DNA from 2 places in the Paenibacillus sp. DRB1-1 genome. Region 1 is predicted to be linked to the other one. Evidence: riboswitches for the same ligand, from Rfam matches in the RefSeq annotation. Region 1 holds a riboswitch; the other holds the start of a gene.
What was found. Region 1 has a riboswitch for thiamine pyrophosphate ahead of ACQW03_RS06590 (ECF transporter S component). Riboswitches for the same ligand answer to the same signal wherever they lie in the genome.
Positions count from the first base shown of each region.

Region 1 (7,998 bases):
TTGGGCCCGTTGCTTCGGATTTGCCGGATTCTGTGGTGGAGGGACTATTTGCTCCGCTGGGCTATCAAGTGGCCATAGAACGAGGGGAAGCGGATTATTCTTTTCAGCTGAAAAATCGAAGCACCGTCAGATATGTCACGTTAAGTGGTCACCAGACGGTACAGTATGCGCTGCGTCAGTTATTGCTGTTGATTCCGGTGCTGGATAATTATAAGCATTACTATATTAGTGAAGAAGAGTTTGACAAGCTGAGACGTTACGGTGAAGGCTGGCTGCCAGAGCATCCGCTACGCGAGCTTATCATTCGACGCACGCTTCGTTTTACCAATCTGATTGAGCAATTTGAGCAATCAGATTCTGCTGAAACAGGTACTAAAAAACATATTGAAAAGGAAACTGTCCAAGCTCAAAAGGATAAGCACGAACAGGTTCAACAGCCACAGGAGGAAGGGAATCAACAGCCTACTGTACGGCTGAATGAGCTGCGGTATCAAGCTATTATGGACGTGATTCGCAAGCTGCCTCGCAGACAGAAAATCGTAGATTTTGGTTCAGGAGAAGGGAAGCTTTCGGCTCGGATGGCCCGAATGACGGGCATTGAAGAAATTTGGGCGGTGGAGCCGTCTGCGTATGCACAGGTGAGAGCCATGGAGCGTTTTGCCAAGCTGGAAAGGCATACCGACGCGATCATTCCTACACCCATGATGGGCTCTCTCTTTTATTATGATGAACAATTGCGGGGCAAAGATGTGATGATCCTATGTGAGGTCATTGAGCACGTGGACGAGCATCGTCTGAACCGGGTGATGAAGACGATTGTGACGGAGTATCAGCCAAATGTGCTGATCGTGACGACTCCCAATCGTGAATATAATGAAGTATATCGCATGAACCAGCAAGAGCTGCGGCATGGCGATCACCGTTTTGAATGGAATCGAAGCGAGTTTCAGGAACGATGTGAGCAGTGGATTGAGGAAGCTCCTTATTCGATAGCGCTGAAGGGGATCGGAGAAGAGGTCGAAGGCTTTGGACAACCGACCCAAATGGCTATATTTACGCGCAGAAAGGAGCAGAAGGAAGCATGAGCAATTCATCCAAACGTACGATTCATTTACCGCATGCTGGACTGGTTGTGTTGGTGGGGGCCTCCAACAGTGGCAAAACCACATTATTGGACAGGCTGGTGAGCGAAGGGATTCTAATGGAGACAGAAGTGGTATCCTCGGATCATTTTCGCAAGCTGGTTGGAGATACGGAATTTATAGACTGGAGTGGACTTCCAAGGCTGGAATCGGACGTAATGTTCTATGAGTATCAGCAAATGTCAGCCAAGGCGTTTGAGGCGATGGATACGATTCTGGCTATGCGCTGTCGCTTGAATAAGCTGACGGTTGTGGATGCCACTCATTTGTACGCTGAGGATCGCCAGAAATATGTACAGCTGGCAGCCAAGGCTCATGTTCCTGTTATGGCCTTGGTACTGGATGTACCCGAAGCTGTGCTGCTGGAACGTGATTTAGGCAGGGAGCATCCGCGTGGCCGCCAACGGGTCAAGCAGCAGGCACAGCTGTTAAAACGGAACCTGCGTGGTATCCGTGAGGAAGGCTTTAACGCTTGCTATGTCCTTAAGGATGTAGAAGAAATGAACTTTGTTCGCCGTGTGCAGCCACTGTTTCATGAGATTGGTTCAGGTATTGACATCATTGGTGATATCCATGGGTGCTACCGTGAGATGCTGGAAGTGATAGAGCGGCTAGGATATACGGAAGATACGGAAGGACTATACCATCATCCAGATGGTAGAAGACTAGTATCTGTCGGGGATGTGATGAGCCGTGGCCCAGAATCGTTACAAGCGGTGCAGTTCTGGAAAAAGCACGTGGATGCCGGACTAGCGTATATGATTGACAGCAATCATGGCTGGAAAATCGGCCGTTACCTCGATGGAAGAAAGGTGACTCTCAGTCATGGCGATGAACGATTTGCAGAGGAACTGGCCCAATATGAGCAAAAAGCGGGCAAGACAGCGGCGGAACAGCTTAGAAGCGAGTTAAGGGATTTTCTGCTACATGCACCCTCTCATCTTATTTTTGGCAGAAATGGATTGCGACACGTGGTCGTGGCTCATGCCGGGATTAAGGATCATTTTATTGGCAAACAGTCGGCACGTATTTCTGATTATTGCCGCTATGGAGATACGGAGGGGCAGGATGCGAACGGAAAACCGATCCGTAAGGATTGGTTCGTGGACCATGAATCGGGAGAAATAGTAGTATGGGGACATGATCCGAGACCGCAGCCTACCCTTGTGAACCAGACGGTGAATATTGATCAGGGTGTGGTATTTGGCGGTATGCTGACCGCTTATCGTTATCCGGAAAAGGAATTTGTCAGCGTTCCGGCACATGAGAATTATGCGAATGATCCCGATAGCCCACTTGTCCGGTGGCAGAGAAAACGGTTTTCCCCGCCGAATTTACGCAAGCTAATCGCTGGTTACAGTGTGCTGACGGAATCGTATGGCGAAGTGCGCGTACAAGGAGAATGGATCAAATCCGCTATAGATACCGTGTCACATGTGACTGTACCCATGGAGGAGCTGGTGTATATTCCACCGACGATGAGCCCTGCTCCAGCGGTGTCTGCAGAGGAAGGATATCTGGAGCATCCACGTGAGGCGCTGGCTTATTATCGCGGGCAAGGAGTACAAACGATGGTGGCCGAGAAAAAACATATGGGTAGCCGGGCTATTCTACTATTATTCAAAAACGAACAGGCCGCTGTTGAATATGTAGGCTACCCGACATTGGGCACGATCTATAGTCGGGGTGGGAGAGCTTTCTTTGAACAAAGCCTTGGGAAGCAAGTGCTGGAGAAGCTGAATGTGGATCTACGGACTGCTGGATATTTTGAACGGAATCAGACGGATTTTGTATTGCTGGATGCGGAAATTGTACCGTGGAATCTCAAGGCTCGGGAACTGATTGCTGCACAGTATGCGCATGTGGGGGAGGCAGCTCTGCTGGATCGCAGTAAGTTGTTAGACAAGCTGAAGCAGGCGAAGGTTGCAGGTCGAGAGGTTGGAGACTGGTTGGAGGAAATGGAACAGAAGTACGCGAATGCCGTAACGTTTCAAGAGGCTTTTCAAAAATATTGCTGGGATGTGGACGGTCTGGATGAAATTCGTATCGCACCGTTCCATACGCTGGCACACAGCGGAAAGACTTTTTTCGGCCATTCTCATATTTGGCATATGGAGCAAAACCGGGAGCTGGCTAGGCTGTCTTCTCTGTTTATGAAGACAGAGTATCGCGTTATCACGGACGAAGCAAGCGAGGAAGAGGTCATTCGCTGGTGGAACGAGATGACAGAGGATGGTCATGAGGGGATTGTGATCAAGCCGGAACGCTTTTTGATGAAAAATCGGGACAAGATGATTCAGCCTGCAATCAAGGTGAGAGGCCGGAAGTATTTGCACATCATTTACGGTATGGATTATCTTGCCCCTGAGAATTTAAAGCGTCTGAAGCAGCGTCGAACGAACAAAAAGGAGCGTCATGCCCTGATGGAGGGAGCGCTTGGTATGGAAGCCGTGGAACGTTTTGTCCGCAAGGATACGGTAGATCGTATTCATGAATGCGTCCTTGCCGCGCTATCTCTGGAATCGGAGCCGATTGATCCGAGATTGTAGTTTGCGAAGGAGGGATTGAGATGGAAAGGGGTACACCGTTAATTGATATTGGCGTGAACTTGATGCACCGTTCGTTTCATGCGGATCGGGAACAGGTGGTAGAGAGAGCCGCAGCTGTAGGGATTTCACCCCTGATTATTACCGGGACCAGTGTCCGCAGCAGTCGGGAGGCTTCTCAGTATGCAGCACGTTATCCGGGCAAGCTGTATGCGACAGCTGGCGTGCATCCCCATGATGCCAAAGACTGCAACGCAGATACGATTCAGCAGCTCCGCCAGCTGGCGAGTCAGCCGCAGGTCGTATCCATAGGGGAATGCGGATTGGACTATAACCGTGATTTTTCGCCGCGTGATGTGCAGCGCCGATGGTTTGACGAGCAAATCCAACTGGCGGGTGAGCTGAATATGCCGTTATTTTTGCATGAACGAGATGCACATGAGGATTTTGTCGCTATGCTTCGGGAGTATCAAGGGCTTGTCGATAAAGCGGTAGTGCATTGTTTTACCGGCACGGAACAGGAATTGCATAGGTATGTAGAAATGGGAATGTATATCGGGATCACCGGCTGGATTTGCGACGAACGGCGTGGCAAACATCTGCGTGAACTGGTCAGAGATATTCCCTTGGACCGTCTGATGATTGAAACAGATGCTCCATTTTTGACCCCGCGTAATTTGCCCGTGAAGCCCAAAGAAGGGCGTAATGAATCGATGTATCTCGCTCACATTGCTACTGCGGTTGCCGAATGTACAGGCCGAAGCATGATGGAGATCGAAATCGCCACGACGGAGACAGCCAAACGTTTCTTCGGATTATAGGATTGTCAAAGCCATAGATGTGGTATATATTATAGTGAATTAAAAAAGCATTGTCGGGAGCTTGAGAAAGTCAGGCTGAGAGGGTGGCCCTTGCCACTGACCGTGAAATCTGATCTGGGTAATGCCAGCGTAGAGAAACCAAGAACACTATACAGGAATGCCGCTTGTTTTGCGGTTGTCGATAGATTCAATGTATGTCCTATAATCAAGCTATACGCCTGCGGGACTGTAAAAAGCTACCTAATCCATGGAGCATTTTGCTTTGACCCTGACTTTGGCTTGGTATCAGTGTAGTAGCTTAGACTACTGGTTATATAAGGAATATCGACGAATGATGTTTTGTATGGTGCTTCACCTTTTACTGCGCATAAAGCTTGCCTGGAGATTCAGCTCCAGACAAGCTTTTTTTTATGGCCAAGAGGCCAATTATAAGGAAAAAGGGGAGCACGCAATAATGAATACTGCTGTAAGAGCGTCCAAAGGGTTGAAGCTGACTGATATTTTGGTCACGATTGTGATCGCTGTTGTGTTCGGGTTAGTCTACAAAATATGGGGACCTGCCTATGATTTAATGAAACCATTTGGTCTACACGCCGAGCAACTGATGTATGGCATGTGGTTTATGGCAGGCACGTTTGCTTATCTCATCATTCGCAAGCCAGGTGTTGCAATTTTGGCAGAGGTGGCAGCGGCAACGGTCAGTGCTTTTTTGGGAAGCGAATGGGGGATGTCCACTTTGTACTATGGCCTGCTGCAAGGCTTGGGAGCGGAGCTGTTTTTTGCGGCTTTTCTGTATCGGAACGCAAACCTGTGGGTTGCTTCGCTAGCTGCGGCTGGGGCGGCTGTCGCTTCTCTAATTTTAGACTTCAGCTACGGGTATATTGATCAGCTTTCGACCTGGAACTATGTTTTGTATATTGGTTTTCGCATGATTGGCAGCATTGTGATTGCCGGGGTATTCGCTTTCTATCTGGCTAAGGCGTTGGAGATAACCGGAGTTACGCGAAGTTTGAGGCCTGCAACGGAACAAGATTATAAGGGGCTGGATTGATGAGCCAGGCAACCGAAGATGTGGTGGCTTCGATCACCCGTCTTCGGTTGAAATTCCCCGGTGAGCAGGAGCTGCTTTTTCACAATATGTCTTTGTCTGTCCGCAAGGGAGAAAAGCTGCTGCTACTGGGACCGAGTGGATGCGGTAAATCAACGCTGCTCCAAGTGCTGAGCGGTCTGATTCCACGCACGATAGAAGTGCCTATGAAATGCGATGCTGCTGTAATCCCAAGTGTCTCAGGTATTGTATTTCAAGATCCTGATACGCAGTTTTGTATGTCATATGCAGATGAGGAACTGGCTTTTGTGTTGGAAAATAATCAGGTTCCTCGTGAGCAGATGCGATCCCGTATTCGCGAGTTGCTGATGCAGGTTGGTCTATCGACGGAGGATATACACATGCCCATTGGCAGCATGTCACAGGGAATGAAGCAGCGGCTAGCGATTGCGTCTGTGCTGGCTATGGAGCCAGAAGTGCTTTTTCTGGATGAGCCCACGGCTTTGTTGGACGAGGAAGGCACTACACAGGTGTGGGATACCATTCGCAACATTTCGGTAGACCAGACACTGGTGATCGTGGAGCATAAAATTAATGAAATTGTCCATGATGTGGACCGGATTGTAGTGCTTTCTGCTCAAGGGGAGATTATTGCGGATGGAAGGGCGGAAGAAGTATTTCATGTGCATCGGCAGGCATTGTCCGAGTACGGTGTGTGGTATCCGGGAGTATGGAATGAATCGTCTTCGCCACGTTGGAGTGAAGCGGTGACGCAACAGAACGGTGCGGGGATTGATTTGCTGGATCTGGAACATTTTAGCGGCCTCCGTAGTTTAAGTTCAGTGATTTATGTGGAGCATGCGCAGGTGAAGCCTGGCGACTGGATTGGCGTGGTCGGTGAAAACGGAGCTGGCAAAAGCTCGCTGCTGCTTTCCATGATGCGCTTACTTCGAACACAGGGACGTTATAGCATGTGCGGAATTGAGGCAGGCAGTACGGAACAACTGGCAGAGCGTATCGGGTTCGCGTTTCAAAATCCCGAGCTGCAATTCGTAGCACACACCGTACGAAAGGAACTAGAGTATTCGTTACCCAAGAGCTTGTTTACCGTTGAACAGTGCCGGGAACAGGTCGATCGGATGCTCGTACAGTTCGGACTGGAGCGGCTGGACGAACGTCATCCGTATCAGCTTTCGTTGGGCCAAAAAAGGCGGTTGAGTATTGCTACGGCTATGATCCGTGAGCCGGAAGTGCTGCTGCTGGATGAACCGACTTTTGGGCAGGATGCGCGTAATACCTTTGTCATGCTGGATATGTTGGAGCAGCTGAGAGCGGCAGGCACGGCCATTGTGATGGTCACGCATGACCCGGAAATTGTCCGTCGATATTGTACCGATATATGGCGGATTCAGAAAGGGGAACTACGGTATGAGTCTGTCCTTTCCCCATCATAAAACATGGCTGCATCGTGTGAACCCGGGCCTAAAGCTCGTTATGTTTTCCATACTGTTTGTGGTCGTTATAGTCATTCATGATCCGAATGTCATGTTTAATGTTGCGTGTGCTATGCTGCTGCTGCTTGTCTGGTCAGGCCATCCATGGAAGCGGCTGCTGCTGTATGGATCTCCCTTTATATTGGTGTTTATTTCAACCTCAACGGGCATGATGATGTTCGGCAAAGGGGTGACGACCTGGTGGACATGGGGCTTGATCCATATAACGCAGGAAAGCTTTTACCGAGGCATGCATCTGGGCTTTCGTGCGCTGAGTATGGCTGCGGTAGGGTTGCTGTTTGGTTTAACGACTCGTCCGGTGGACCTTTTTTATTCACTGATGCAGCAATGGAGGCTCTCTCCGAAGTATGCGTATAGCTTTTTGGCAGCCATGCGGTTGATGCCCATGATGGTGGAGGAATTCCAGGCATTGAGACAAGCCCATCGCATTCGAGGTTTACATCAGCATGTGTCCAAATGGAATATGTATGCCACGCTTCGCAGGTATGCAATTCCGCTGCTCGCTCAAAGTATCCGGCGTGCACAGCGAATTGCTATTGCCATGGAAGCCAAGGGTTTTCCCAATGAAACCAAACGCACGTATTATTATGCGATTGGCTATTCGGCTGTAGATATTGTGTTCATAATCTATTTTGTCATCATGCTTACGCTGGCTTGGGGACTCGGTATCTGCTTTCCTTATGTGGGGGTGTGGGATGTACGTTAATTGTTGTCAAAAGGCTTTGCCCGTTTTCTGCTCTGTGGTATATTAATGCAATGGGAATTGACGGCTCGTACAGACCCGCCTGGGCTGGCGGGCTTATTACATTTTCCCTGAGAAATGGATCATCAGGAGGCCAGGTTTCATGATTACGCTGCATCAGGTAAGCAAGTATTATACCACCTCAAGCGGCCAATTTCATGCGGTTCAATCCGTGTCCCTTCAAG
Region 1 is NZ_JBODQH010000001.1:1,513,139-1,521,136, reverse strand. It holds gene ACQW03_RS06605 (3' terminal RNA ribose 2'-O-methyltransferase Hen1) at 1-1,085, shown strand, start outside; gene ACQW03_RS06600 (polynucleotide kinase-phosphatase) at 1,082-3,691, shown strand; gene ACQW03_RS06595 (TatD family hydrolase) at 3,712-4,509, shown strand; TPP riboswitch at 4,554-4,663, shown strand; gene ACQW03_RS06590 (ECF transporter S component) at 4,964-5,560, shown strand; gene ACQW03_RS06585 (ABC transporter ATP-binding protein) at 5,560-7,011, shown strand; gene ACQW03_RS06580 (energy-coupling factor transporter transmembrane component T family protein) at 6,986-7,777, shown strand; gene ACQW03_RS06575 (methionine ABC transporter ATP-binding protein) at 7,917-7,998, shown strand, end outside.

Region 2 (7,998 bases), 3.8 Mb from region 1:
AATCACGAATACTCTTAATGAGAAAGAGAATGAATACGTAAATCCAAGTGGCAAATTCAAGGCTGAAATCGTCAAGGACAAATCGAACGTTGTCCGTGGGTTGTTGTTTATCCAGTCCTAAGCACTACAGCAAAGATAATAATCATAAGGGGGATGAGAGTATGTCTGATCACGCTTCAAGCATGCTGCGACTTAGTGTGTCAGTTATTCTGTTCATAACCGCATGTGTAACGGCAGTAGACTTGTCCAGGCAGCTGGATGGTGCACTGGAATTAAGATCACAGCAGGAGGAGCATTCTGAAGGGCGAATAGCCCGTACTACTGGGGTGGGGTTGCCGGAACGGATAAAAGGAACTCAGGTAATGCAGGCAATTCGCATGAACTTACAGGAGGGGATTTCGATTCATGTCGACGGTTCAGATTACGATGCGTATTCTGAATCGTTTGAGCCTGATGTGTCGACCTTGGATGCTTCTTCTTTATATTCCATATACCCACAGCGTAATGGGAATGGTGACATAACATCTGTACGTTTTGAGAAATTGGGGGAAGAATGAAGTGGTTCAAACAATATCTAAGCTGTTGGGGGCGCTGATCGCTGTATTGCTTTTGTACATCGTACCCGCAGCTCAAGCTGCTGAACGGCAGGATGATATATCCGGGTTAAATACATATCATTCAACTGTACGTTTTGTTGATATGGTAAGAACCAAAGGTTACATTACACCGACGATGTATAACGATTTTATGCGTGATCTGGAATTGACAGGCAATACGTACGAAGTTGACTTGGAACATATGCACAAAAAGTATGTACCGGACTATGCAGATGCCGCGAAGCCAGACAGTTTTCTGGGCAATTATGAAACTGTATATGATGGGTACTATAATCCGCAAATCTTGCCTGTACTGTTTCCTGACAATCAGCAGCCAAAATCAGATCAGACACGTCGGTATACCTTGATGGCCGGGGATTATTTTACGGTCCGGTTACATAATACGAATCGGACTCCTGCGGACTTGTACAAATCATGGCTTCTCGGTGGGGCAGATAGCGGCAAGCCGGCAGTTAAAGCTTCTTACGGGGGCATGGTTCTGAATGAAGATTACTGATTTTGCAGTCATATTTATACTTTTGTTTTTGCCCTTTGGTGTAGTTAGTGACTTACGGGTGCAAGATCAGCGTGAAGTGCAGCAGCTAGAAATGAAATATACGTCGGCTCTCCGTACCGCAGTTCAGGATGCAGGGGTTGTGCTCTCACAGAATGAACGTCAGGAACGCGAGGCCGGATACGGATCGGATAAGTTTTTTCGTGTAGATAAAGAAGCAGCGCTGCACACGTTCCTGCACACCCTTTTTCTTAATGTAGACATTGATGGGGATATAGTAGCACAACGTGCATTATTGGATTACATACCAGTCATTGTAATTCTGGATTATGACGGTTTTTATGCGTTCACTTCAGAAGCCTATACAGACGAGCATGGACAAGCTGCTATTGGCCACAAATGGAGCGAAAAAAAGCCATATGCCTATGTTGATTCAGTAGGCAACAGTGTGGGGTTCACCTTGGATAATTATGTGCACGCATACGATGCGCGGAATCACAGGTGGGTGGAGGGCTTTCAAAAGGAACTTCAGGATCAGACCCCTATATCTTTACTGAATAATTCAGAAACTTTTGAGCAAATACGTCGTTCCACCATTGTTCACAGCGTTCAAGAGGATCTAGCGCGAATTATTAATGTCCATAACGAAAAAGCAGCACGTAACGGCATAACTTACTCGTTCACGCTACCGCTCATTCCGCAAGAGGAGTGGTACAACACGGTAGATGATGTGGGTCTGATCGCGTTTATCCAAGGCATTCCGGTCGGAGACAGGTATTACAATAACTATGGATTTGGTGGTGGGAGAGTCGTCAGAAAGCAAGACATTATCGGTGGCATAGAACCAGATACTGGAATGAAATATTTTTATAGAGATTCATGTCCAGCTCCCTTTAAAGCGAGTGAACGTTTTACGGATGAAAAATCTGCAGCAGCTGCGGGTTACTTTGAGTACAAATGCTATAATGGCTTAAAATAATCACCCTCATGGGTGGTTTTTCTTTTTTTAGGCAGATCCATACCAAAAACCTTAAAATTCGCTGTTTTCAATATTCCGATATGGTTGCAGAATGTGCTACAATATAGCTTTGAAAGAAACGAAATGCATATGAAATAAGAACAGTCGGCAACGCCGATGACAATAAGGAGCCAAAAACAGCTTATGAGTTTATTGACTGTAGAAAATGTATCTCACAACTTTGGGGACCGCGCATTATTTAAAAATGTTTCCTTTCGATTGCTTGCGGGGGAACGTGTAGGTTTGGTAGGAGCTAACGGTGTCGGTAAATCGACACTCATGAACATTCTCACTGGAAAATTGCTTAAGGATGAAGGTAAAGTGGAATGGACTCCACGTGTACGTTACGGCTATCTGGATCAGCATACCAAGCTGACACCAGGCAAAACGGTACGTGATGTTTTGAAAGACGCTTTTCTTCCTTTGTTGGAATTGGAAAAGGAAATGATGCAGATTACTGACAAAATGGGGGATGCTTCTCCCGAAGAGTTGGAAGTGCTGCTGGAACAGATGGGTGAAATTCAGGAGCAACTGGATATGGGGGATTTTTACCTCATTGATGTGAAGGTTGAAGAAATGGCGAATGGACTGGGACTCTCGGCCATAGGACTGGATCGGGATGTATCTGCACTTAGCGGCGGGCAACGGACAAAGGTGCTTCTTGCTAAGTTGCTGTTGGAAAAGCCAAATGTCCTGCTGCTGGATGAGCCTACCAACTATTTGGATGTCGAGCATATCGAATGGCTTACGCGCTATTTGAAGGATTATCCCTATGCTTTTATTCTTATTTCACATGATACTGAGTTTATGAATCAGGTCGTTAATGTTATTTACCATCTTGAATTTGCCAAGATGACCCGTTATTCAGCTAACTATGAAAAGTTTCTTGAGATGGCAGATCTGAACAAGGCTCAGCATATTGATGCTTATGAGAAGCAACAGGACTTTATTAAGAAACAGGAAGATTTTATTCAGCGTAATAAGGCGCGTGCATCTACATCAGGCCGAGCAAAGAGCCGTGAAAAGCAGCTTGATCGGATCGAACGTATTGATAAGCCTGAAGAAGCTGCGAAGCCAACCTTTCAATTCAAAGAAGCACGTGCGAGCGGAAAGACGGTATTTGAGGGTATTGATTTTGAGATTGGTTATACGCATGCCCTTTTGCCTAAAATGTCCATGACGATTGAACGTGGTGAAAAGATTGCAATTGTCGGCTACAACGGTGTTGGTAAATCGACATTGCTCAAAACCATTCTGGGAAAAATTCCACCAATCAGTGGAAAAACCTATCAAGGTGATTTTTTGCAGCCCGCTTATTTTGAGCAGGAAGTAAAGGCGGAGAAAATTACACCGATTGACGATGTGTGGAATGAATTCCCGCATTTGAACCAGCATGAAGTACGAGCGCATTTGGCGCGTTGCGGTTTAAAGAATGAGCATATCACGCGTCCGCTATCTGCGCTCAGTGGTGGAGAACAGGCTAAAGTCCGTCTTTGCAAACTGTTAATGCGTGAAAGCAACTGGGTACTGTTCGATGAGCCTACCAACCACTTGGATGTTAAAGCTAAGGATGAGCTGAAACGTGCCTTGAAGGAATACAAAGGGACCGTTTTGCTTGTGTCTCACGAACCGGACTTTTACGAGGATTGGGTAACCAAAACGTGGAATGTGGAAGAGTGGTCAAGTAAAGTTAACTAAAATCAGCTAAATCCAATTCTGCATATTTCACACGAAGTGGGGTTTGCAGAATTAGGAAAATATGCTAAGCTATCTTTAGCTTATACAATAAAATAGTCACACTAGGGGAGCCGCCCATGCGGCTGAGACGGAATAAATGGATTTCGGACCCTTTGCACCTGATCTGGGTTATGCCAGCGTAGGGAAGTGAGCGCCGTACAAACAAGGCAACACCATCTTTATTTTGTTTGTGCGTGGGACGATACACGTATACGGATATCATTGTCCGTTCGATTATTGGACGTTCGTTAAACCACTTCCTTGGGGAAGTGGTTTTTTTACGTTTCGTTCATTTTAAGTTGTTCGAGCTTCCGTAGACGATTCACATATAATCCCCTTTCATTACTGCTGGTAGACGTGGCTGGCTAAGCTTAGATCCTTTAGTCCAATGTGAGGTGAAGACAAAATCGAATTACACGCAATTTCGATGGAAAAGGGCACTTTTGCACAAGCCGCCCAAGTGGCTGCAGTGATTTGTCCGTATGTTCATTATGTACACGCACGTTTAAAACAGAATGGTGCCTCTGCATTGCTTTCTTTGACCCGCAGCATGGTGGAGCAGGAAGTTCCTTTGCAGCAAATTGTAGTAAATGATCGTGTGGATGTAGCCTTACTTACTTTGGTTGGAGCCGTCCAGCTACCAGCTAATGGATTACCTGTAGCGGATGTGAAAAGCCTTCTTCCAAAGGGTACACGCTGTGGAGTATCTGTGCATTCCTTGGAGGAGGCGCAGACTGCCGAGCGGGCAGGAGCGGACTATGTACTTTATGGTCACGTATATGAGACCCATTGTAAGCCCGGTATTGTACCGCGGGGTTTAGCTCAGCTTGAACATATTTGCAGGCTGTCGAACATTCCGGTGATCGCGCTGGGCGGCATACAACCGCACCATATCCCGGAGCTTTATAGGGCCGGAGCAAGCGGTATTGCGGTGATGTCTGGTATATGGGAGGCTGAGTCGCCTGTTGCAGCTGCGATGGAATACAGGCGAATGGCAGATCTTGTAGTTCACAGCCTGTAGCGAAAAAACGAGAGTAGAGGCAAGCTGAAAGCAGAATGGTTTATGGAGAGGAGACACGGGACCAATGCCAAAGATACACACAGAGGCAAGAGCGATAGGACACGCTGAATGCTTGGTCATAGGTGGAGGTGTCATCGGCAGTTCCATTGCTTATCATGTGGCCAAGGAGGGAAGAAGTACGATCATGCTGGAACGATTGATCCCGGGTGAGGGAGCCTCAGGAGCAGCGGTTGGAATGCTGGCAGCGGAAAGTGAAGAGTTCATCGACTCTGAGCTGGCACGATTTGCTCGCATAAGTCGAGACGCATTCCCTGAACTTGTCTGTGATCTGGAGCGTTTGTCGGGTATTTCGGTGGAATTCCGTACAGAAGGATTTGTGACCCCTTTCCGTACGGAAACTGAAGGCCAAAAACGCTGGAAAGCAGCTAAAAGGCGAGAGGATAATTGTCCTATCTGGTGGGATGCGAGGGAATTGGCCCGACGAATTCCAGGTTTGGATGAACAAGCGATCGGGGCAATATATTGTTCAAAGGAGACACAAGTGGCTCCTGTCCAGCTTTGTCGTGCTTATGCAGGTGCTGCTGCGGTGCTGGGGGCAACGGTACGGTCTGGTACGCAGGCAGAGCAACTGGTCATGCAGGATGGTCGAGTTTGCGGTGTTCGAACAGATAGTGGCTTTTTTTCGTGCGATCAGGTCATTATTGCTGGAGGCTTGGATAGCATGAAATTGCTAGCGCAAGTTGGGTTTGAATATCCACTTTATCCGGTCAAGGGAGAAGCGGTAGCGGTCTCCTTGAAGGATCACCCGTTAGAATACACCATTTATGCTGATGATATTTACCTTGTGCCTAAACAGAATAACGAGCTTTGGATTGGGGCAACGAGCCTTCCGCATCAATATGACGAAGAAGTGACCGTAGGAGGCTTAGAGGGGTTGCTGACACGTGCCTCTGCTTGGCTGCCGCGCGTCCGTGAAGCTTCTTTCATACGCACTTGGGCGGGCTTACGTCCGCAGGCCGCATCAGGTCATCCTTTTATAGGCACTGTTCCTGGGGTCGAGGGTGTATATGCTGCCGTCGGGCATTATCGCAACGGTGTCCTGCTGAGCGATGCTACTGGGCGTGCGATAACAGCTATGCTTAACGGAGCAGGTGCGGCTGAACTTGGAATAAGTAGATTTTCTTCTGAGCTCCTCAAGGAGGAAAGCTTATGAAGCTGACGATTAACGGCCAGAGCCTGAGCTTTTCTAATCGGATCACTCATGTGGATCAATTGCTACATGAGCTTGATGTAAAGGTGAAAACCGTAGTGGTAGAGCTGAATCGGCGTATATTGACCCGTGAAGATCATGATGAAGCGGTACTGAAGGATGGAGATTGCCTAGAGATTGTACATTTTGTGGGAGGCGGTTGATCATGTTAACCATTGGAAAAGCATCTTTTACCTCAAGGTTGTTGTTGGGAACAGGAAAATTCTCTGATCTGGATATCCAATCCCAAGCCGTAGAGGCTGCTGAGACGGAAATATTGACGTTTGCTGTGCGGAGATTGAACTTGGAGGAACGGGATAAGCAGCATTTTCTCGATATGCTGGATTTGAGCCGGTATACACTTCTTCCCAACACAGCAGGGGCTACAACAGCAGAGGAGGCGATTCGTATTGCCCAATTGGCAAAAGCCTCCGGCTTGTGCGATATGATTAAGGTGGAAGTCATTGGGGATAGCAAGACACTGCTGCCTGACCCTTTCGAAACGTTGAAAGCTAGTGAAAAGCTGTTAGAAGAAGGCTTTATCGTGCTGCCCTACATATCGGACGATGTGATTCTAGCAAAGAGGCTACAAGAGCTTGGAGTACACGCCGTTATGCCTGGAGCTTCACCGATTGGTACAGGACATGGTTTGCTCAATCCGTTTTCATTAGAGCTAATTATTGAACAGGCGGAGGTTCCGGTTATTGTCGATGCGGGTATTCGCTCACCCGGTGACGCGGCAATGGCGATGCAGTTGGGGGCAGATGCTGTTTTGTTGAACACAGCCGTATCAGGAGCGAAGGACCCAGTAAAAATGGCTGAGGCCATGAAACTGGCTGTTCGTGCTGGAAGATATGGTTTTGAGGCGGGGATGATTCCTGTAAAACGTTATGCTTCAGCAAGCAGTCCGACAGAAGGCATGGTTCAGACATGAAGGTAACTGACAAATCCGATGCAGGAGGAACACATCCAAGTGACCGTTATTCCAGACAGGAAAGATTCACACCCTTTGGACCCACAGGACAACGTCGGCTTGCTTCCTCTCACGTATTAATCATAGGTGTTGGAGCGCTAGGCACAGGTATTGCGGAAACGCTTGTTCGCGGGGGCGTAGGTACAGTGAGCCTCGTAGACCGGGATTATGTGGAATGGAGTAATTTGCAGCGCCAACAGCTTTTTCAGGAAAGTGATGCTGCGCAAAGATGTCCCAAAGCAATAGCTGCTCAGCGAAGATTAAAGGATATTAATTCGGAAGCGGTCATACATGCACATGTACTGGATGTTAGGGTGGAAGAGCTGGAAGAGTTGATCCAGGGGGTAGATCTCATGATGGATGCAACGGATAATTTCGATACCCGACTTCTTATGAACGACATGGCACTAAAGCATCGCATTCCTTGGATTTATGGGGGGTGTGTGGGCAGTTATGGTATAACCTACACCATTTTACCGGGTCAAACGCCTTGTCTTCACTGTCTGCTGGGAACTGTGCCGTTTGGTGGTGAAACCTGCGATACCGCCGGGATTATTCCGCAGGCCGTACAGATGGTCACGGCTAACCAAACTACGGAAGCTTTCAAACTTCTGGGCGGATATCCGGAAGATTTGAGAGGAAAGCTGCTTTCGTTTGATTTGTGGAAAAATGAGTATGTAGCGATAGCAGTAGATAGCGTTAAAAAGGAGAATTGTCCTTCTTGCGGCAACCAACCGACGTATCCCTACTTGTCGGCCTCTCATCGGCAAAAAACAGATGTTTTGTGCGGCAGGGATACCGTTCAAATTAGACCAGCAAACCCAACACTTCTGAATCTTGCAAAAACAGCAGATAGATTTGCTTCTTTGGGAGAGGGAGAAGTAGAGCGG
Region 2 is NZ_JBODQH010000001.1:5,274,704-5,282,701, forward strand. It holds gene ACQW03_RS23735 (hypothetical protein) at 1-121, shown strand, start outside; gene ACQW03_RS23740 (hypothetical protein) at 162-557, shown strand; gene ACQW03_RS23745 (hypothetical protein) at 559-1,113, shown strand; gene ACQW03_RS23750 (hypothetical protein) at 1,100-2,089, shown strand; gene ACQW03_RS23755 (ABC-F family ATP-binding cassette domain-containing protein) at 2,273-3,826, shown strand; TPP riboswitch at 3,920-4,028, shown strand; gene ACQW03_RS23760 (thiamine phosphate synthase) at 4,293-4,886, shown strand; gene thiO (glycine oxidase ThiO) at 4,951-6,099, shown strand; gene thiS (sulfur carrier protein ThiS) at 6,096-6,299, shown strand; gene ACQW03_RS23775 (thiazole synthase) at 6,302-7,069, shown strand; gene ACQW03_RS23780 (ThiF family adenylyltransferase) at 7,066-7,998, shown strand, end outside.
Region 2: another riboswitch for thiamine pyrophosphate. It lies ahead of ACQW03_RS23760 (thiamine phosphate synthase); the one in region 1 lies ahead of ACQW03_RS06590 (ECF transporter S component).